Regions from separate parts of the Oceanobacillus sp. CAU 1775 genome, predicted to be linked through region 2. Evidence: a T-box and tRNA genes for the amino acid it is inferred to sense, from the RefSeq annotation. Region 2 holds a T-box; the other holds one or more tRNA genes.
The links. A T-box is a leader RNA that pairs with one kind of tRNA and senses whether it is charged. The one in region 2 lies ahead of tyrS (tyrosine--tRNA ligase), so its partner is inferred to be a tRNA-Tyr.
Positions count from the first base shown of each region.

Region 1 (11,805 bases), on a different contig from region 2:
ATTTCTTGTTTCGACAAAATATTCATCCCCTATAGATAGGTTACGCCTGGACCTGGCTTACTTAAAATTACATCCGTTACTCCAGGTACTTCTTGTAGCGCTTTCTGAACAATTGCTTCATGCTCTGGTAAATATAATACTTTAACGTTCGGTCCAGCATCCATTGTGTAATATGCAGGAATACCTTGTTCACGTAGTTCTTCGACTCGGTGCATCACGCGAATTGTAGAATCAATCCAATATGTAAATGGCGGTTTTGCACCCAAAGATGTTGCATGCATTTTCAATGCGTTCGCTTCTGCAATTTCCCCAACACGGATAAAGTCTTTCGCTTGAATTGCTTCTTTAATATTTTCTAAATCCTCAGGAAGACTCTTTAACCAACCATCGTAAAACGGGGAGGTTTCTACTGTACGTCGCATTCCTTCTCGACTTGAAATTTTCTTCATTGTCGCTGACAAAACAACTGCCGCCATACGAACATCCCAATGTTCTTTTGGTGCAACCGGAATTGCATAGGAATCAGAACCGTCCTCTTTCTCACCCATTTCCCATTGAACAAAGCCACCATAAATCGAGCGACTAGCAGAACCCGAACCTTGTCTAGTTAATCGGGACAATTCCATATCGGATAACTCCAAACCAATTGCTTTCGTACCAGCTGCTGCTAAAGCCGCAAATCCTGATGCGGAAGAAGCTAGTCCTGCTGCTGTTGGTACTTTATTAATGGAATGGACATTTGCATATAATTCTTTTTTATTAGCAAGTTCACGAATTAAATCGAGAAACGTAGTCACACGGCGGAACGCTTCACCAGTAACTTCTTCATCATTTAATAAAAATTTATCTTCAGTCAGGTCTTCTTGAAAGTCTACAGTTGTTGTTGTGTGAAAACCGTCTAATGTTAAGGAAAGACTACTATTCGTAGGTAAGATAATTTCTTCATTACGCTTTCCCCAATATTTAATTAAGGCTATATTTGTATGTGCTTTTGCTGTAGCTTTCATAATAATCCCCTTTTATAAAATAATAATTATCTTTTCCATACATAATAAAGTAACCAAATATTAAAGACAAGCTTAATATCTGGTTACTAGTTGTTTTTATATTAATCCTGTTTTTTTAAGACGAAAGGCCAAACGGATTGTGCCCCAAAGTTCTTTAGCTTTTCAGCAAGTTGCTTGGAGTGAACTTCATTTTGAGCAAGTGCAATAATACAACCACCATTTCCTCCACCAGTCAGTTTGGCACCTAGTGCGCCTTCCTGCCTAGCAAAATGAATGAGACGGTTTAATACAACATCACTTACACCAAGGTACTCAAGTTCTTTTTGAGCTTCATTTAGCATTTGTCCAAGGAAATGTTTACTCGCTTTTTCTAAAGCATCCTTCGCATCATAAGTTAATTGACCAATTCGATCAATTTTTCTTTGAATTTTCTTAGGTGCTTTCCTTAATAGGTTGGTTACAGAAGCTACCGCTGATTTTGTATCAGCATCTTGGCCTGAATCTGCAACAATGAAATGAAAGTCTTCTTTGATTTCTATTTTAGTAATTGGGTGATCTTTTTCAAACCAAATAGGAGCGTCTGAAGTGATTGTTAAAGTGTCGATGCCGCTTGGCGAACCATGCGCATATGTTTCAGCGATGTTAGCGAGCTCAAGCAATTCTTCTTCTGTACAAATTCTGTCCGCATAATTAAATAGCGAACGAATAACTGAAATTGCTACTGAAGCACTTGAACCCAAGCCTTTCCCAGGTGGGATAGAAGAATTAATACGAATCACTAAATCCTCTACAGGAATCTCTAAATAATCCAATGTATCATTAATACACTTCACAATACCGTATAAAGATTCCGGCGCTAAATGAAGTGGACCATAATAAAAAGCACTATCGAGCTTAACTATACCTGGTACATAATCGACAGTAGTCTCTACACCAATTAAAGGAAACGGAATAGCAATCGCAGGTTGTCCGTGTACAACTGCATGCTCTCCAATTAATATTAATTTACTATGAGCTATACCAATAGCTGTTTTCTCTGAAGTTGATACTTTTTCTGCACTCATTTTTTAAATTTATCCACCAATTCTTTAGCTATTCCAACACGGATGTCTTTTAACTTTACTAACTCTTCAGCTACCATATCAACCATCTCCCCTGTAGCACCTGCTGCTATTGCAACAGAGCGAGAATGTAAGTTCATATGCCCTTTTTGGATACCATCTGTAGCAAGTGCCTTTAGTGCGCCAAGGTTCTGGGCAAGTCCAACAGCCACAATAACTTCAGATAGCTCCTTAGCAGAATGAACATCTAAGAGTTCCAACGAAAATTTCGCCATAGGATGTACGCGTGTCGCACCGCCTACAATTCCTATAGACATTGGGAGTTCAATTTCTCCCACGAGATTACCTTCTTTATCTTTGGACCAAGTAGTCATAGACCCATATTGGCCATTCTTCACCGCGTATGCATGTGCGCCAGCTTCTACTGCACGCCAATCATTTCCAGTGGCGATAACTACGGGATCGATTCCATTCATAATTCCTTTATTATGCGTTACAGCACGATATGGATCTGATGCAGCAAATTCGTATGCATGAATCACTCCATCGCGTACTTCTTCACCAGAGAAATCTCCAGTTTTTAATAGATGAGGTGGAATGACACATTTTGCACGTGCCAAGCTTCGATCCGCAAGATTCGATAAAATTCGCAAATAGACCTTACCTCTTGTTACTTCTTCTACCAATGGCGCTATTGCTTCAGCCATTGTATTAATAATATTCGCACCCATAGCATCTACAGTATTTACATAAAGATGTACCACAAGCATTTTTCCGAATTTAGAATCAGTTTCTTCATTTAATATACGTACATCTAAATCCTTTGTTCCACCGCCACGTTTAACAATACTAGGATATGCAGCATCTGCAGCTTTAATAAGCATATCTTTATTAGCCAATACTGCTTCCTTTGCCTTTGTGAAATCGTCACAGCCAACAACTTGAATTTGACCAATCATTACTCTTTCGGTTGATTCAGCAGTAAAACCACCTGCGTCATGAACAATTTTCGCAATATGACTAGCTGAAGCAACTACAGATGCCTCTTCAATAACCATAGGGACTACATACTCTTTCCCATTTATGAGGAAGTTCAATCCTAATCCGAGAGGCAATTGAAAGGTTCCTACTACATTTTCAATCATTTTATCAGCAGTATCTACCGATAGAGGAGATCTCGAAGAAAATACATCTTGCATGTCTTCTGAAAATGCATACATACTATTTATTATATCTTTTCTTTCTTCCAATGTTTTTTTATAAAATCCCGAAATTCTGGACGACTTCATCGCCGATCATCCTTTATATAAGTAAGTTATCTGCAAAATTTATGACTAGGTGATAACACCTATAACCTAAAAATATTCTTAAACTAGATTATAACATGTTCTATCATATTTTTTGTGGAAAGAGCTACTTTTTTATTATTAAACCTTATAAAAATTAAATTTCTGTATCTATTATGTTAAAAATAGCCCTAAATTGCAAATAAACAAGGCATGAACGAAGTTAGCCTTGTTTATTTGATGAATGTATTTAGTTCGTATTTCGAGGTCTGTTCCTCGTGATGATGAGCCATACAGGATTCGAACCTGTGACCCTCTGATTAAAAGTCAGATGCTCTACCGACTGAGCTAATGGCTCGTATATAATATGCGTTAAATAATATTTAGCTCTCGACCAACGATGCTCGTCGCGTTGCAAGTTATATCAGTGAAGTAGCGCTCCTCGCAAGCAACGCGGGGAAGCTTGTTCAAAGAAGTAAATGTTGCTTGCTCTACCGACTGAGCTAATGGCTCGTAATATTTATTAAGTAGCACTGGATAAACCTCTATACTTTTATAGTTTCTGCTCAACGCTTCACAAAAGTAATCTACAAGGAACTATATTATCCATACCCATAACATTTATTTTTGAAACAAAAAAACTGGGCTACTAGGATTCGAACCTAGGGAATGACGGGACCAAAACCCGTTGCCTTACCGCTTGGCTATAGCCCAATGAAATGGTGGAGGGGGGCAGATTCGAACTGCCGAACCCTGAGGGAGCGGATTTACAGTCCGCCGCGTTTAGCCACTTCGCTACCCCTCCACATATAATATATACAAATGTCTTCAAATCATACTAGTAAATAAAATAATGGTGCCGGCCAGAGGACTTGAACCCCCAACCTACTGATTACAAGTCAGTTGCTCTACCAGTTGAGCTAGGCCGGCATGATAAAATTTAGTGCTGGTTTTTTTGAATGAGCTACCAGTTTAAAAGCTCGTCGTGATGCAAGACATGATTTGGTGAAGCTTGTATCACTCGTAGCTACCTTCATGGTGGAGGATGCAGGGCTCGAACCTGCGACCCCCTGCTTGTAAGGCAGGTGCTCTCCCAGCTGAGCTAATCCTCCATGAATTAAGGTTAAATTTGAATTTCAGTAGTCTATTAAATAAAAAAACCTTCGTGTAAATATATGTAAACTACTAATTAAAATGGTGACCCGTACGGGATTCGAACCCGTGATACCGCCGTGAAAGGGCGGTGTCTTAACCGCTTGACCAACGGGCCGGTTTATTATGTACTGTCCAAATAAAAGCCTGCTGAACAGACTGACGAATTATATTATAACTAGTTCTATTAGTTTTGTAAAGAGTTATTTTAAATTTTTTTTTTCTAAACAACTTTCAAGATATATTTTGATTTCTCTATTAATAGAACATAGGTTATAATGGATAGAAAATACAACATATTATTTGGAGGTAAACCATGTCAGGCTTATTAGAAGGAAAGAATATTGTGGTTACAGGGGTAGCTAATGAAAGAAGTATTGCATGGGGTATTACAAAATCCTTGCATAACGCTGGAGCTAATTTAATTTTCACAAACAGACAAGAACGTTCACATAATAAATTACTAAAACTATTAGAGAAACATGAAATAACACCAAAAGCATTAATCTCTCTTGATGTTGCGAGTGATGAAAGTATCCAATCCGCTTTTCAAGAAATGAAAGAAAAGGTTGGCGTCATTCACGGACTTGTTCATTCTATCGCGTTCGCAAACCGCGAGGAATTAAAAGGTGAATATGCTGACACATCAAGAGATGGATTTTTAATCGCACAAGAAATTAGCGCTTTCTCTTTAGTAGCATTAACGAAGGCGGCAAAAGAGTTAATGACAGAAGGCGGCAGCATTGTTACGCAAACATACTTAGGCGCAGAAAGAGTGATTCCAAACTATAATGTAATGGGAGTTGCAAAAGCGTCGCTTGAAGCGAGTGTCCGTTATCTAGCAGAAGATGTTGGGAAGTATAATATCCGTGTAAATGCTATTTCAGCGGGGCCAATTCGAACACTATCTGCTAAAGGGGTTTCAGGATTTAACGAAAAGGCAAATGTTATAGTAGAGAAAGCACCTCTTAGAAGAAATGTTGACCAAGATCAAGTTGGAGATGCTACATTATTCTTCCTTAGCGAATTATCACGAGGTGTGACTGGTGAAGTCTTACATGTAGATTCAGGATTTCATATTATTGGTGGGTAATTAAGATAAATAGACGCTTTTTTCATAAAGGCGTCTTTTTTTCCACTTAAAATACTATTATTAGATATAAAGGGGGCTCGGGTTGTATGAAAGAATGGTTTTTAACCTTAAAAGGAGATGCCTTTGTTACATTTGGCACGAGTCATTTCATTATGTTGGCGATTTACTTTATTATTGTATTCTTACTCCTGTACTTTCAGGGCACTATCCGATCGAACAAAAGAATATCAAATAGCATCCGCTGGATATTATTCATTTTATTAATTGCATCAGAGGTCTCTTATCAGACTTGGACAGCTACTCATGGGATTTGGCGTGAAAATCTACCTTTTCATCTATGCGGTGTTGCTGGGATTGTCGGTGCTATCGCATTACTTACAATGAACAGACATCTGATTCCAATAGCTTTTTTTATCGGCTTAGTGCCAGCTTTTGCAGCATTAATTACACCCGACTTACTCTTTGACTTTCCTAATTTTAGATTTTTTAAGTTTTTCATTCATCATATTGCAATATCAGTTACGAGTATTTACCTAGCTATCGTTATGAAACCACCATTTATCACCTTTAAATCATTACTCTACACGTATTTTTATTTAGTCCTGTATGCATTTTTTATCGGGCTTCTTATTAATCCTTGGCTAGATGCAAATTATTTATATCTGGAAGGAACGCCTGTAACGAGTTCGCCGTTGGATTTGCTAGGTGAAGGATTCTGGTATCGAATCAATTTAGGAATTCTGGCTTTCGTAGTATTTCTGGCGCAATTTTATATCTATCGTTTTTTAAAAAGAAAGATGAATTAATAAATGCTGCAAACCTCTACCGAATAAGAGGTTTGCAGCATTTAGGCTATTTTATAAATAGAACCAACGCTCTTTTAGCGCTAGTAGAACAGCCTTTGTTCGGTCTTTCACTCCGAGTTTCCCTAAGATAGAAGTGATATGATTTTTGACTGTCTTGTCAGATATATCAAGGTTTTTCGCAATGTCATCATTTTGAAATCCCCCCACCAATTCACCTAGCACTTCCCATTCTCTTTTTGTTAAAAGGTTCAATGGACGCGACACTTCTTTGTAAACGTCTTGCTTATATTTTCTAAATATCGTTTCTCCCACACGCGGGTGGATATATAACATATCTTTACGCATATAGTTGATTCCATCTATGAATTCATGTATTTCCATATCCACAGGGAAAAAACCTGCTAAATCAAAATGTAAATATTCTTGAATAACAGCAATCTCTTTATCCGGGATGATAACTGCGATCTTCGTGTCATTTTTTCTATATACTCGCATTACCTCACGTAAAGAAAGCTGAGCTTCTAAGTCCAGAATGATAATTTCACTTTCTTCATCAGATTGAAATAAATCGTCGATAAATGCAGCGTTATACATTTGAACCTCATCATTCGGTAAACGTTCTCTTACCATATCTATAATCCATTTCTTATGTACCTCTGTACCTACTACAAATGATATAACACTCATATTTTGCCACTCCCATGATTATTACTATATAATTTAATATGTATATTAGTTATTATTATCAGCCAATTTACGAATTATCATACATGAAAACCAGTCATCTACAAGAAACTGTAAGGATTTGCTAAAAATATAACTACAAAGCAGATAATGATATATACCTAGTTCTATTTTATCACTTATTCTGTGTAATGACATCATAAATTTCTACTATTAATATATATAGTAATAATATCGTTGGAATCTTATTAAATAAATAACGTACAAACTCTAATAGAAGAGATTGTACGCTATAATTATTTTTGAGAGACAAATTAATTCATATTCTCTGATGCAATTCTTTTTTCAAGTTCTTCTAAGAATATCTCTTCACTCACCGGTAGTTCCACTTCTTCACCGAACCAACTTGATAAATAGATTGCATTAAATAACTGAACACTATTTATTCCTTCTATACCAGGGGCTATTAAAGGCTCTTTATATAAAATATTCTCTGCAAAATTTCTTAAAACTGCTAGGTGCTCTTCTCCCCAAATACTTTCAAATTCTAACACTTCTTCTTCATATAAACTCGCCACACTGTTTCCTTGAACAATAGCTGCAACTTCATCAATCTTCGTCTCTTTGTTTATTTCAACTTCAGATTTATGAAGTTTTTTTATTGTGATTCTCTTTCCATCATCAATAACAATCTTTCCTTTATCACCTAATATTTCGAATCGATCAGTACCTATTAAATCATGTGTACAAGTTATGAATACTCCAGTAGCTCCATTACCGTAATCAAGCAGCGCAGTGACTTCATCTTCCACTGTAATATTCCTTTGATAACCATATTTTATATTAGAAAATATCTTCTCTGGCATCCCGCAAATCCACTGTAGTAGATCAATTTGGTGTGCTGCCTGATTAATTAAGACGCCGCCACCTTCTCCTTTCCAAGTTGCCCGCCATTTGCCTTGATCATAATATGCTTGTGGTCGCCAACTAGTTGTATTTATCCAGTTCGTTCTACGTATTTCTCCGATTTCCCCTTCGTCTATGATGTTTTTCAGTCTCTGATAAAGGGGATTTGCTCGCTGATTATGGATTAACCCAAAAGACAGTATCGGTTTTGTTTGTGCAATTTCATTCAATAATCTAACTTCCCTTGCTTGAACACCAACAGGTTTTTCGATTAAAACATGAATGTCTCTATTTATTGCAGCAATACCTATTTCAGGATGTGAATAATGTGGAGTACAGACAATTACAGCTTCAACAGAACCACTTTCAAGCATATCTTTATAATCTCTATAGAAAGATATAGTTGGATATCGTTCTTCAAACTTATTTTTCTTTTCCAAGCTTGGACTGGATAAAGCAACTAATTCCATATTTTCAACTTTACCTTCAACTAAAAACTTTGCATACAGCTCTCCTTGAGACCCAGTTCCAATGATACCAACTTTCACTTTACTCAAATTAATAACCTCCTACAATTTATTAGTTTTACGAAAAGTCAACCAAATAGATAAAAGAAGCCTTGATAATCCTATTGATTATCAAGGCCATGGCAATAGTTAGTTAAAAAGGGAAAAGGATATTGTATTAACAACGTATAATATCACTACTTTTTAGGGGTATTTATAAAGTAATGTTTTGCGTTTTCATAACAGATGTCAGTAATATATTTCTCTAATAACTTCATATCCTTAGGGGCTTTCCCTTCCTCCACCCATGTGCCAAATATATTACAAAGTAACCTTCTAAAATATTCATGTCTAGGGAATGACAGAAAACTCCTTGAGTCTGTTAACATTCCAATAAAATTGCTAATTAATCCAATGTTCGCAAGTGTTTTAATTTGATCTTCCATACCGTCTAACGTGTCATTAAACCACCAAGCAGTACCGAATTGTACTTTGCCAGCTATCTCAGAGCCTTGGTAATTTCCGGCCATTGCTGCTAAAACCTTATTATCATTTGCGTTCAAACTATATAAAACGGTTTTCGGTAATTTACTTTGTGTCTCTAATGCATCAAGGAATTTCGACAACTTGTTTGCAATCTGTAAATCTCCAATAGAATCAAATCCGGTGTCTGGCCCTAACAGTTTAAACATCTTCGTATTGTTATTTCGAAGTGCACCAATATGAAGTTGCATTGCCCAACCTTTTTCGTGGTACAACTCACCCAACCTTAACAATGTATATGTTTTAAATTGGTCAATTTCTTTTGAAGTAAGTTTTTCATTTTTTAAACGTTTGACAAATATCTCATCCACTTCAGCTTTCGTTCCTTCTTCATAAAACATTGTGTCTAATCCGTGATCTGAACTTCTACAATCATTTTTATCGAAGTAATCCACGCGTTCTGAGAATGCAAGAAGAAACTTATCATACGAGTCAATCGAGTTATTCGTTACTCTGGCTAGCTTCTCTACCCAATCGGTGAAATCTTCTAGCTCTATTTTCAATCCTTTATCAGGTCGAAAAGAAGGGGACACATTAATCGAATAATTTTCTTCCTTAAGTGAGATATGGTCCTGCAGATCATCAAGTGGATCATCTGTTGTTCCTAGGAAAGTAACTTTCTGCTTTTCCAATAAATCTCTAGTAGAATATTTTTTTAATTTATGATTCGCCTCTTCCCATATCTCATCTGCACTCTCTTCATTCAAGAGCGTATCAATATCGAAATATCTTAAGAGTTCAAGATGTGTCCAATGGTATAGAGGATTTCCTATAGCCTTTGGTACTGTTTTGGACCAAGCTATAAATTTATCATAATCATCTTTATCGCCAGTAATATAACTTTCATCTATCCCATTTGCTCGCATAGCACGCCATTTATAATGGTCACCTGCTAGCCAGATTTCAGATAAATTATTAAATTTTTTGTCCTCTGAAATATAATTTGGACTTAAATGGTTATGACAATCAAATATAGGTAAATCTTTAGCCGAATTATGATAAAGGTCTCTAGCCACGTCATTGTAGAGTAAAAAATCATCAGTTATAAAAGTTTTCAAAGTATATGAACCCTCCTACTTCATATTTACCAGCTGCTAATACACATCAAGCTAATTATTAGGCTTATAACCCAAGTTGACTTAAATGTTTTCCTATATGACTCTGTAACATTTCATCATAGGTACTTTCATATTTATCAAGTATCTCGAAAATTTCATTTCGAAATAGATATTCGCCATTTTCTTTCCTCGAAGTTAATAAAAGCCCATATGTAATATGCAATAACTGTCTCATATTGTCATCGTTCAGATAAGTTGTTAGGTGCTCGTCAGCAACGTTATCTAATGGTTCAATGCTTTCTACGTTTGGTGTAATATGATAGGAAGCCATTGCCGTTTCGTAATTTGCTAATACATACTGATGAATTCTACGATACAAATTAGGTTCTTTATCCGAAATCACTCGCAAAGCCTCTAACCAGTTGGTACCAGCGGTTTTAATATGATAAATTCCTTTTGTATGTTCTGCTATAATAGGATAAACAGAAAATTTATCACTTCCTGAATGAATGCTTAATTTATAACCAAAATGCTCAGCAATTTTCACGTGTTTTTCAAACTCTACTTCGAAAATATCAATTTCACCCATATAATCAATTGCTTTTTGAAATTCTCCGTAAAAACGCGGTGCTAAACTGACAACCCCTGCTTCGTTTTGTTTTAATTCATTTGCAACAAAGAAATGCGCTAAAGGAGAAGTCACTGTTTCTGTTTCATCTATTGAGATTTCAAAGTCAATCGGACGATTAGCTTTAAGAATATATTCTTTGTAAACACGGGTCATAAAATGTATTGCTTCATTATATAGCAACACATTTTTCATTAATGAGGTCTTATCAAACGCAAGTGTGAATCCGTCTAATTCAAATTCTTTATTTAAATATGTTTGGCTAAAGTATTGCTGTAGTTGCTCTGGTAGTGCTTCAAATTTCACTTGAATTTCCTCTTCGGATGCTTCTTCTATCTCATTCTTAATATAATCTGAGCAATCCAATGTAATCATCGACATACCGATTGATAGTGCGTATTGAATATCTGACTCTTCTTTAATATGATCCCCATCTGCACCAAAGCCATCTTTATAACCCTTTTGAAATACAGAAAAACAGACATCATCTAACATCTCCAGCATCGTTCTCTCAGAAAGCGTTAACTCTCTAATACTTTGCTGTGCTAAAACCGGTTTGATAGCCTTTTCTTTTACTGTTTCAATATGACCTGGTGTCGCACGACCTAAGCGATCGCCCAAACCAATCGTTGCTATTTTGTTTCCAAAAGCTTGTGGTCTTGTATAATCAAAATAACGATTTAATACAAGTCGATTCTCATGAGTTAAAGAGCAGATTTTTGCATCTTCACCAATAATTTCACCATCTAATTCATTAAATAAATCTCCTTCACCAGTAGCTAAAATGGATTTTTCTCCGCTGTTTTTAATCATAAGGAGATAAACCTTTTGTTCTTTAGTGAAGGATTCTCTATATACTTTAACTTCTGAAGTACTACTTGGTATTTTTCCTACTTCCAGTTCTTCAATAATTGGCAATAAATGATTCATTGAATCCACCTTTCTATTCATTAATCAAAAAATATGCTCGGTAAATAGAGAGATAAACTTGGAATATAAGCTACCAATACAACAGCAAGAAGCATAACAGCATAAAACGGTAATAAACCTTTGGTCGCTTTCTCAATGCGAATTT
Region 1 is NZ_JBTLRO010000010.1:49,926-61,730, reverse strand. It holds gene ACXYMZ_RS14720 (phosphomevalonate kinase) at 1-26, opposite strand, end outside; gene mvaD (diphosphomevalonate decarboxylase) at 30-1,007, opposite strand; gene mvk (mevalonate kinase) at 1,109-2,071, opposite strand; gene ACXYMZ_RS14705 (hydroxymethylglutaryl-CoA reductase, degradative) at 2,068-3,357, opposite strand; tRNA gene ACXYMZ_RS14700 (tRNA-Lys) at 3,640-3,712, opposite strand; tRNA gene ACXYMZ_RS14695 (tRNA-Gln) at 3,996-4,068, opposite strand; tRNA gene ACXYMZ_RS14690 (tRNA-Tyr) at 4,075-4,159, opposite strand; tRNA gene ACXYMZ_RS14685 (tRNA-Thr) at 4,209-4,284, opposite strand; tRNA gene ACXYMZ_RS14680 (tRNA-Val) at 4,391-4,466, opposite strand; tRNA gene ACXYMZ_RS14675 (tRNA-Glu) at 4,550-4,624, opposite strand; gene fabI (enoyl-ACP reductase FabI) at 4,823-5,599, shown strand; gene ACXYMZ_RS14665 (YwaF family protein) at 5,686-6,405, shown strand; gene ACXYMZ_RS14660 (helix-turn-helix transcriptional regulator) at 6,457-7,092, opposite strand; gene ACXYMZ_RS14655 (Gfo/Idh/MocA family protein) at 7,404-8,543, opposite strand; gene uxaC (glucuronate isomerase) at 8,699-10,102, opposite strand; gene ACXYMZ_RS14645 (tagaturonate epimerase family protein) at 10,167-11,660, opposite strand; gene ACXYMZ_RS14640 (TRAP transporter large permease) at 11,681-11,805, opposite strand, start outside.
Region 1: it has a tRNA-Tyr gene. The T-box ahead of tyrS (tyrosine--tRNA ligase) is inferred to sense a tRNA for this amino acid. The anticodon was not compared.

Region 2 (11,805 bases):
AATAATATAATTTTCCATAATAATTTATGGTAAGTGCAGCTGATAAAATATCATCTTCATGGTATGAAATGTAGATGCGAGCATTTTCATAAGAGTCACGAATTTGTTTAAAGTATTCTAGTGGACGAATATTGATTTTATTTCTTTCAGACATTATCTTATATGCATCATAAAATAACTCGATATCTTTATCATCCCTCGAATACCTAGTCTCTACACCTCTTTTGATTCCTCTTCTAATATCACTGCGTAATTTATTTGAAAAACGCATCATAATAGATTCTTCATCATGACCTTCTAAAGGCAGAACCATATTTAAACGTGGTTGAATTAAGTTATCTTGCTCATCATCTTTTGAAGTTAACTTAAAACCAGCATTTTTATATAAGGAATAAAGTTCATCTGAATAGCTTGCTTCGGGATCAAACTTTAACATAATTGCTTTATATTTTTTTGCGATACTATCTACTTCTTTAATCAATCTTTGAACTAAATCCAAATCATAAATATCACAAACTGGTCCTCGTGGAGCATATAACATACTGTATCCACCAGGTAAACGCTTGATAAGAATTGACATTGCAGCAATTATCTTACCATCTTCCTTTAGATAGACATACTCTTCTCCCCAGCCTTCTTTTACATCTGTCCATCTACGATCTTGAGTCATCGAACGAAATGGGGAGCTTCGAACAAATTCATCATATTCATTTACAAGATCCTTGTTCGTTTTATCTAAAATAGCCATTCTCTTAATCCTCCAATAAAAATCCACTATACTTATTCTTTTAGTTTAAAGTATTTCTCAAATCTACCATAATAGCTCTTATAGTATGATTTTAACTTATATCTCCGTAACAATCCTAAATCCTTCTTATAATAAAGTGTATTTGATGTTTTTCCCTCTTTAAATCTAGCAATTACCTGATCTTTGAGGTCTTCATCCATCGTATACTTTATCAAAAGATCTTTAGGTACCGCGTGCCATAAATGGTCGTTTTTTCCGTAAACTACTTCAGATTGCTTGTCATATACCAAATCATCAACTAAGAATTTTGCCATATTGTAACCATTTGCTGTTACAAAATAACTGCTTCTACCTTGTCTTATGTTCAATTCAAATATTTTGTACTTGCCATCACGAACATCATACTTTAGATCAATATTTGCATACCCTCTAAATCCGATGCCTTCAAGGAACTTTTTATATTTATCATAGATTTCTTGATTTTCTTCACCTATGATTCCAACATAATTACCAATTAGAGTTGGAGTATAGTCTTCTAGAATTACTCTCCCAAGACACATCATTTGTACTTTTCCATGTTGATTAACGTATGCATTTAAAACACGCATGACGGTATCATTTCCAGGTATGTAGTCTTGAATAATCAATGAATCTGTATAAGTAGAAGAATAAATTTGAGAAATAATTAATTTGAAGTTTTCCTTGTCATGAACTACATATGCTTTTTTCTTCCCTTCAAATTGAGCATTGAAATAAGTCATGCTGTCTGAAGGTTTTATTACGACTGGAAAATCGAAAGGAAGCTCTATGTCAGCATCCATTCCTTTTTTGAAAATTACTGTATCAGGAAAATCGAGATCGTACGTCTCACACATTTGATAGAATTGTTCTTTGTAAACTACTTGATCCATCAATGTTTCGCTAATAAATGGAAGTTCATAATAGTCTTCTAGTTGTTGACGATTTCTAATAGCTAACTCTGCATAATTTTCATTACTTGCTATTACGAGAAGCTTATCAGCTCTAGCACTAAGCTCCTTATGTACTTGTAACATTATTTCAACAAATTTTTCAGGATCATCTAGTTTTTCATGTATTTTTTTATCGACGATTTTACTATGCATCGTTGGTAAAATGTGGCCCTTCGTTAGTATAATACTAGTAATTCCATATTCCTCATGAAAAGCACGTGCCATTCCATAAGCATTTTCATCAGAACCTAGTATTACTGGAAGGAAGTCTAATTTACTCATAAGCTATATCCTCTTTTCTAATAGCGGTTTAAAACCTGTCATTTTCTATTTATTTAAGGTGAATCTTTAGTAATTGTATAAGTTTAATCAAATCATAAATATATTTTCGGCAAATTACCTACACTATATAGTAACAATATGTGACAACAACAGTCAAACTTTGCTACAAACAGTATAGCAATCCATTGACACAAAACATTAATTCATGCAATATTAGTTTATTAAATATATGTTTTTTGATTTTGGTATCGATAAATGAAAGTATATTTTTTTAAGGCTATGTTACAGTTCGGTACTGTTCGGATAATAATCCGTAAAGGTCTCAAACTTTTAGCTTTAACAATGCTATTATCAAAAGCTTTCGGTGGTGTAAATATGAATTATAAATTAGGAGTAATAGGTGGCATGGGGCCATTAGCTACAATGATATTTTATAAAAGGATTATAAAACATACATTGGCTAACAAAGATCAAGATCATATCGATATGATGATTCTTAACCACGCTACAATGCCCGACAGAACTCGGGCAATCTTAGAAAAAAAAGAAAAAGTATTTCTTGAAACGGTAAAAAAAGATATTGAATTAATGGAAACAGCTGGCGTAGCTAATATCGCTATCCCATGTAATACATCGCATTATTTCTATAAAGAAATGCAGCAGATGACAAATATTAATATCATCAACATGATAGAAGAAACGGCGAGTTTTGCTTATAATCAATATGGTGAAAATAGTAAAGTTGGTATTTTGGCAACAGATGGTACAATTTCTACAAATGTTTATAAAAACACTTTCAAAGAAGCAAGGTTGAATCCGATTCATCCAGATCAAGAAACACAAGGAAAAGTAATGGACATCATCTACAGTATTAAATCGGATGTTAATTATAATCCCGAAGTACTGAATAGTATTATAAGTGACTTTATAGGCAAAGAAAATTTAGATTGTGTTATTTTAGGATGTACTGAATTGTCCACTGTACCTATTAATGAAGAAATAAAACAATATTGTATTGATCCACTTAATATCTTAGTACAAAAATCAATTCAATTATCAGGAAAAAATATGATATAAATTAGTAGTGAACGAAAGCCACTTAAAATCTCAATGGAGGTTAAGTGGCTGTTTCTATATAACAAACTATTCTTTTAAAATGACTATTTCTACTCTACGATTTTGAGCCATATTTTCGGCAGAGTCATTCGGTGCAATTGGTTTCGTTTCACCATACCCAGCTATTCTAAACCTTGCTTCATTTAAACGCTGTTCATCAATAAAATATCTAACAATTGTACTTGCTCTAGCTCCAGACAATTCCCAGTTCGAAGGATACACAAAGCTACTCATTGGTCTATTATCTGTATGACCTTCAATCACTATGTCATTTTCAATTGTAGAAAGTAGCCTACCTATTTTTATTAGAAATGGCAGCCCTTCATCGAGAATTTCTGCCTCTCCAGGATTAAAGAATAAATAATCTTGTAAAATTAATTCTACTCCTTCTTCCGTTCGGTTAGCAGAAATCACTTCATTTAAATCGTTTTCTTCCAGAAAGGTTTCGACTTCAGTCATTAAAGAATTTAGAATTTCCTCGTCACGCGCCTCATTTTCTCTATCTAATGGAAAGCTAAAAAAGTCTTCGTCATCTTCCGTATCTACACTACTTGGCGTATCTAACGGCACAATCGAAGGGTAAAAATCAAAGATTCCTCTATTTTGGAAGGACTCTGTCACCATTTCGAATTTATTTTGACTAATTTGAGACATAGAAAAAAGCAAGATAAAAAATACCAATATTAATGTAACCATATCCGAATAGGTAACCATCCATGATGGTGCTCCACTGTCATTGGCTTTTCTTATTCTCCTACGTTTCATTTTATCTGTCCCCTACATTTCTAGTATCTTTATTATAGATGTTGACATCTAATTCATTTTTGGAGTCATGTGAGAGAAAAGCACTTAGTTTCTCTTCTAGTAATCTAGGGTTTTGACCTGATTGGATACCAACAACCCCTTCAATAATAATTTGTCTAATAAAAATCTCTTCATTACTTTTTGCTTCTAATTTAGCTGCCATTGGAAGAAATACTAAGTTTGCAAGCACAATCCCGTATAGTGTAGTGATAAGAGCGACCGCCATGCTTGGCCCAAGTGAAGCTGGATCAGATAATCTATTAAGCATTAAAATTAAGCCAATCAGCGTCCCAATCATTCCCCAAGCTGGTGCATATGCTCCAGCTTTCTCTAACAATGTTCTACCTTGGTAATGTCTTTCTTCCATCGCAGTTATTTCTGCTTCCATAATATCTTTAATATCTTCTGGTTCAAGTCCATCAACAAGGAGTAAGACACCTTTCTTAAGATAAGCATCGTCAATCGTATCTAGTTTATTTTCTAAAGCTAGAACCCCTTTTCTCCTTGCCTCTTCAGACAATTCAACAAACAATCGAATAAGTTCAGGCAGGCGCATATCGTTTTTATACATTGTTTCTTGAATTATTTTTCCAGTGTGTTTGATTTGATCGAATTTAAACGTTATTAACATTGACCCTGTCAATCCACCAATTACAATAAAAATACTCGTAATATCTATAAATGAAGTTACTCCTTCTCCACCACTATCAGACAATATTGCTAGCATGATCATTATAAAGCCGATAGTAATACCAATCGGAGTCAATAGGTCCCTTGTTCTCATAAATTAATCCCCTTACTCTCCATCACAAGATTTAGTCAATAAAGTTTTAAAATAACTCCTTGATTATATCGACTATTCCTACAAATGTTAAAATATAAACCCTCTAATAGTAAAGTTCATCAAAAATAAAGCAGCTCTAACCTGATAAAGGCAAAGCTGCTTATATTTTTATTTTACTCTACAGTAACAGTATACTCGTCATGTTCATGTAAGTCAGCATCATCTTCCACATGAACAACAACCTTATATGTCCCAGTTTCAGAAAATGTATGATTTGCTTCATACTCACCCGGTGAAATTTCTTCTGCATCAATCCAGTTTGTACCTTGTGGATTCCCATCAGGAACAACTTCATAACGCACAGATACTTCACTTAATGGTTCACCATCCATTTGTAAATGTACGACTAACTCAGTCTCTTCACCAGCTGAAATAACTTCTTCTTGATCAAAATGGGAGTGGAATCCATCAGTATGTGCATGCTCATGTTCTTCTTCTTCAACGACATCTCCGCCATCACCGATAGTAATTGATGTTAAAGGCATCGTGTGCAATCCTTCTGCAGTAGTATGTGCATACATTTCATATACACCGTCTTCAGAGAAGGTTACTTCAGCTACATAAGCTCCGTTCTCTGTATGAACACCATCGATTTCTTCACTATTATCTTCGTCACCCATAAGCCAGTATTCGAATTTTACTTCATCGGCATTTTCAACAGGGTCTCCACCGTATGTAACAATAGCTTCTAATTCAATTACTTCATCTACTTCTGCAGACTCTGGTACTTTAAAATCAACCGCAAGAATAGGTAATTCTTCTTCTACCTCATCCACTTCATCATTACTACCACAAGCAACTAAAAATAGTAGAGTAAATCCTAATAGTGCAAGTAAAATCTTTTTCATTTTTATTACCTCCGATATAAATCTAAAATGAACCTACAAATGATGCCAATAATTGTTCTGATTACTAAATTATTTAACATCCCCTAACGTAAATGTACCAGTCTTATGTATATGTATCAACATGAACAGATGACAATCCATCGACAATTGATAGCCAAGAAAAAAGCTTAAGATAATATTCTATCCTAAGCTTATTTTATCATTTTAGTTGAATTTGATGAGTGTGTATTTCTTTTTCCCACGTCTTATTATTGTAAAGCGATCTTCAATGCGATCAACTTCTGTAACTTCATAGTTCGTATCTTGCTGTCTTTCACCATTTATATAGATGGCACCATTTTGAATATCTTCTCGCGCTTGTCTTTTAGATGGTGAAATCTTTGTATTCACAAGTAAATCAACAAGTCCGATATTTACTTTTTCCAAGTTCTCTGTAGGTACATCCTTGAAACCTTGTTCAATTTCACTACCGGATAAATCTTTTAAATCTCCGCTAAATAGAGCTTCGGAAATTTTAATCGCTTGCTGTAACGCAGCTTCCCCGTGAACCATTTCAGTCATTTCTTCTGCTAAACGCTTATGAGCAACACGAGCTCCCGCATTATTTTCTACTTCTTCTTCCAATTTATCAATTTCTTCTTTTGATAGGAAGCTAAAGTATTTTAAAAACTTAATAACATCCCTATCATCTGTGTTAATCCAGAATTGGTAAAATTCATATGGTGTGGTCTTTTCTGCATCTAACCAAACAGCATTTCCAGCCGTTTTACCAAATTTAGTACCATCTGCTTTTGTAATTAACGGAACTGTTAAGCCAAAAACATTAACCTCTTCTTCTTCTGGATTTTTTCTTGTACGTCGAATGAGCTCCATACCAGCCGTAATATTCCCCCACTGGTCACTTCCGCCAATTTGTAGCTGGACGTTCTCTTCTTCATATAGTTTCATGTAATCAATCGATTGTAACAACATATAACTAAACTCAGTAAAAGTGATCCCTTGTTCAATTCGGCTTGAAACGGACTCTTTAGCAAGCATGTAATTGATGCTGAAATGTTTTCCTGTATCTCTTAAAATTTCAATAAAAGTCATTTTGCTTAACCAATCATGGTTGTTACGAGAAATCACAGGATTCTCGCCTTCCCCAAAGTTAACAAGCTTTCCAATCTGGTCTTGAATACTTCGAGCGTAACCCATCACAACTTCCTCGCTATTCAAAGAGCGCTCTGTTGAACGACCACTTGGATCCCCTATCATCCCTGTCCCACCACCAACAAGTGCGATCGGCTTATGACCTGCTTGTTGGAAACGTTTCAACATAATGATTGGGACAAGGTGTCCAATATGCAGACTATCAGCAGTTGGGTCAAAACCACAGTACAGTGAGATTGGTTGATTTTCTAAATGTTTTTCAAGTCCCTCTCTATCGGTTGTTTGGTGGATTAACCCACGCCATTCTAACTCTTCTAAAATATTCATTGTCATTTCTTCTCCTTTATATTCAGATAAAAAAGTAAATAAAAAAAGCCCTATCCTCTAAAAAAGGGACGAGCTTGAACACGCGGTACCACCCTTGTTGCAATAAAATGCCACTTGGTATTGTTAACGATGTTTCCACCGTTCTTTTAGCTACTAACCAAAAGAATTGCTCCAGATTGTAATTCACCAATAGATTTATATTGACTTGCACCTACCGTCAACTCTCTTTTATATAGTGATCTATTAGGCTACTGCGATCCTTCTTCACAAACGCTTTATTATTAATTCATATTTATAGCATATATAATAAGATTATGCAACAATTCTAAAAAAAGATTCATGTAAAAATATAGATATGGTATAATTATAAAGGAATTTTAGGAGGTTTTCAAATGGATTTCAAAGACTATATGAAAAATGCTCTTCAAAAAGTAAAAAATATATGGAATACCGGCAAAGTCCAACGCACTAGCAGGATTACCTATGGTGTTTTTTGGAATATTGTATTATTTTTTGTGATTGTTGGCTTTATTGGGTTTGTATTTATTGGCGGAATCGGAGCAGGTTATTTTGCATCGCTCGTGAAGGATGAACAAATTCGCGATTATGAGACGATGGCCCAAGACATCTATAATTACTCCGAAACCTCACGAATGTTTTTCGCGAATAATGTCTATTTTGGAGAAGTAAGTGCTGACCTTCATCGTGATGAAACAACACTCGATGATATTGCTCCATTACTTATTGATGCGGTAATTGCAACCGAGGACGAATATTTTAATGAACACCAAGGAATCGTACCTAAAGCAATTTTACGAGCAGTGTTACAAGAAGTTTCAAGCGCACCTGTTCAATCTGGTGGGAGCACGCTGACCCAACAATTAATTAAGAATCAAATTTTAACGAATGAAGTCTCTTTTGAGAGAAAGGCTAAAGAAATTCTCTTGGCACTTCGTCTCGAACGTTTCTTCGAAAAAGACGAAATTCTAGAAGCATACTTAAATATTGTTCCTTATGGTAGAGACGCTTCTGGTAGTAATATTGCTGGTATACAAACAGCTGCACAAGGGATATTTGGTATAGATGCCGATGAAGTTAATCTTGCGCAAGCTGCATACTTAGCTGGTCTCCCTCAAAGTCCATCTGCTTACACCCCATTTGCTAGTGGTGGTGGACTGAAAAGTGAAGAAGGCATTCAAGCAGGCTTGAATCGTATGATGACGGTACTAAATCGTATGCTTGAAATGGAATATATTACGGAAGACCAATATAACACAGCAAAAAACTATGATATTGTCGCTGATTTCAAACAGGAAGAAGAAACTTCATATGAACAATATCCAATTTTAACAGGAGAAATTCAGCTCCGTGCAGAAGATATCCTTTTTAATCATTTTATTGAAATGGATGGTTATACAGCACAAGACCTAAGAGCAATTCCTGGTCTACGTGAAGAGTACAGGGATAAAGCAGAACGAGCTATTCGTATGAACGGATACGAAATCCATACGACGATTGATAAAGAAATTTATGATGCTTTTCAAGAAGTGGCAAAAAACTATCAACACTACGGTCCGAATACAATTACCCCAATAAAAGATGGGGATGGAAATATTGTTGATGAAAAAGAACAATACGTTCAAACCGGAGCTGTAATGATAGAAAATTCAACAGGAAAAATCATAAGTTTCCTCGGCAGTCGTGAACATAGTCTTGAAGATGAACTTAATTATATGAAAGCAATCAGATCTAATGGTAGTACGATGAAACCATTATTAGCATACGGCCCAGCACTAGAAGAAGGTCTAATCCACCCTGGAACACCTATTGCTGATGTTCCTTTAATCGTACCTGATGGTAGTGGAACTACAGAAATTAGAAACGTAGATAGGAAACACCAGGGAATGCTTTCCGCACGCGAACATTTAGCGAAATCTCGAAATGTGCCTGCTGTGAAAACTTATATGGATCTAATCCCTATAAACCCTGTTGAGAAGTATCTTACTAAAATGGGGATTACTACAGTTGGTCCTAATGAATATGCCAACCCTTCGCTTTCGATCGGTGGGACAACATATGGAGTGTCTCTAGAAGAGAATGGTAATGCATTTGCAACTATCGCGAATTATGGAGAGTCAGTAGATACTTATATCATCGATAAAATCACAACAAAAGATGGCGAAGTTATCTTTGAACATAAGATTGAACCTACTAGAGTCTTCTCACCTGAAACAAGTTATTTACTAATTGACATGTTACGTGACACAATAACACAAGGTACTGGAACATATTTAAATTCACAGCTTAAATATGGCAGTGTGGATTGGGCTGGAAAAACCGGTACATCTCAGAATACTGAAAACGTACATTTCATGGGGGTTAATCCAAACATTACATTTGGTAGTTGGCTAGGTTATGCAATACCAGATTCACTTTATTGTGGCTGGTGTGATTTATCACATGGAAATCGTAACATGAAACTTTGGGCAGAACTAATTAATGCAGCAAGTGATATTAATCCTGAGTTAGTTGCACCACAAAATAGATTTGAACAGCCAGAAGGAATTGTTTCAAGAAGCTATTGTGCAATTTCTGGATTACTACCAAGTGAATTATGTGAGCAAGCAGGCTTAGTAAAAACCGGTTTATTTAATGCAAAATTCGTTCCAACAGAAAGAGACAATAGTTTAACAACTGGAGCCCACGTGCGAATTGGAAACCGTTCCGTAGTTGCTGGATCGAATACGCCTAGTGAATTTACGAATGGTGACGGTCTAATGTTTACTCCAGAGTTTTTAATTAAACATGGAATTGATAAAATTGATGACCCATCCTTAATGATACCTTTGAATGGTGATCGTAGTAAGTGGGAAAACATTGGGATACCGATTGGCAGTATAGAGATTGGCGAAGACATTGATGATGATGGTAGACCACCTGCTCCTCCTACAGGGGTAAAAACAAGTAGTAACCAATTAACTTGGGATAAATCAAGTAGTAATGATGTTATTGGTTATCGTATTTATGAAGCAAAAGAACCTGGCGGGAAATTTTCCCGTATTGGCAGTACAGATTCAACTTCATTCAGTATCAATGCTAGCTACGGATTATACTATGTTCGCTCTGTCGATTACTTTGGTGTAGAGTCCAAGGAATCAGCAACAGTTACTATAGGGGATGCACCAAAAGCTAAAGAGAAAGAAGATAAAAAAGAAGAAAAAGAAGACAATAATAAGAAAAACGAAAATAAGAACAACAAAGATAACAATAGCAATAACGGTAATGGCAACGGCAAAGATAATAACAATGGTAAGGGCAATTCAAACGGTAATGAAGAAGAAGATGAAGATGAGGAAGAAGAAAATAATGGTGAAGATTAAAAAGCAAGAGCTAATCGCTCTTGCTTTTTTTCTTATGTAAAATGAGTTTTCAAAAAATACTAAAAAAGAGTGACCAAATAATGTATAATGAATGTAAGCGATTTATTTCTTAAGGTGGTGAAGTGTTGGAACATAAGAAAACAAAATATTCGTTGTCCTATGAAACATCAATGGGAACGATTACAATTGAAGGCCCCCTAACTTCAGATGAATTAAAAAAATATGAGTTTCATGATAAATTAATAGCCTTTCGCCCTGCTCACAAACAATTCGAAGCATTATTATCAATAGCAGACTTTCCAGAAGGAAGAATAATTGTAGCAAGAACAGAAAATATGATTGTAGGGTATGTTACATATCACCATCCTGACCCTTTAGAACGTTGGTCCACATATAATATGGAAGATCTCATTATGTTAGGCGCGATTGAAATGATTCCTGAATACCGTGGAGAACGCGTAGCCTCTAACTTATTAAAGATTTCCATGATGGATGATTACATGGAAAATTATATCGTTATATCTACTGAATATTATTGGCATTGGGATTTAAAAGGCACTGAATTAAGCATCTGGAATTACCGAAAAATGATGGGTAAAATGATGGCTAAAGGCGGACTTCAGCCAGCAACGACAGATGATCCAGAAATAATTTCTCATCCAGCTAACACACTAATGGTTCGTATAGGAAAAAATGTTTCAGAAGAATCAATCGAAAAATTTAATCAATTACGCTTTCTCACTAGATATAAACAAAGAAAAAGGAATGAGGGATAGAAATGTTAGTTGAATCAATTATGAACACTGATGTTGTTACACTTCCACCTACAGCGACAATTGAAGAAGCTCTAATCCTATTAAAAAAACATCGCATCCGGCATATCGTGATTGTTAACGATCAGGAACAAGTAATTGGTATTGTTTCTGATCGGGATGTGCGTGATGCAAGTCCTTCAACTTTTATCAAGGACGGTGACCGAGCAGTCTTACAAAACGAAATTCAAACGATTATGAGTCAGCCTGTTATCACTATTCACCCACTCGATTTTGTAGAAGAAATTGCAAAAATCTATTACGATAAAGAATTTGCTTGTTTACCAGTTGTCAGTGACGAGAAACTGGTTGGTGTCGTAACGGAAAAACATATGTTATACAACTTAATTCAATTAACCGGTACACACGTACGAGGCTCGCAAATTGAAGTTAAAGTTCCCCATCGTCCAGGAATTTTACCAGAAGTTGCTCAGGTTTTCGGCAAGCATAATGTAAATATTGCTTCAGTACTTGTTTATCCATATAAAGATGACCCGGAACACAAAGTTCTAGTTTTCCGT
Region 2 is NZ_JBTLRO010000004.1:130,704-142,508, reverse strand. It holds gene ACXYMZ_RS08610 (lipid II:glycine glycyltransferase FemX) at 1-748, opposite strand, end outside; gene ACXYMZ_RS08605 (carboxylate--amine ligase) at 781-2,001, opposite strand; gene cuyB (cysteate racemase) at 2,281-3,078, shown strand; gene motS (flagellar motor protein MotS) at 3,145-3,882, opposite strand; gene motP (flagellar motor protein MotP) at 3,884-4,705, opposite strand; gene ACXYMZ_RS08585 (FixH family protein) at 4,879-5,613, opposite strand; gene tyrS (tyrosine--tRNA ligase) at 5,818-7,092, opposite strand; T-box leader at 7,154-7,366, opposite strand; gene ACXYMZ_RS08575 (transglycosylase domain-containing protein) at 7,485-10,472, shown strand; gene ACXYMZ_RS08570 (GNAT family N-acetyltransferase) at 10,598-11,248, shown strand; gene ACXYMZ_RS08565 (acetoin utilization AcuB family protein) at 11,251-11,805, shown strand, end outside.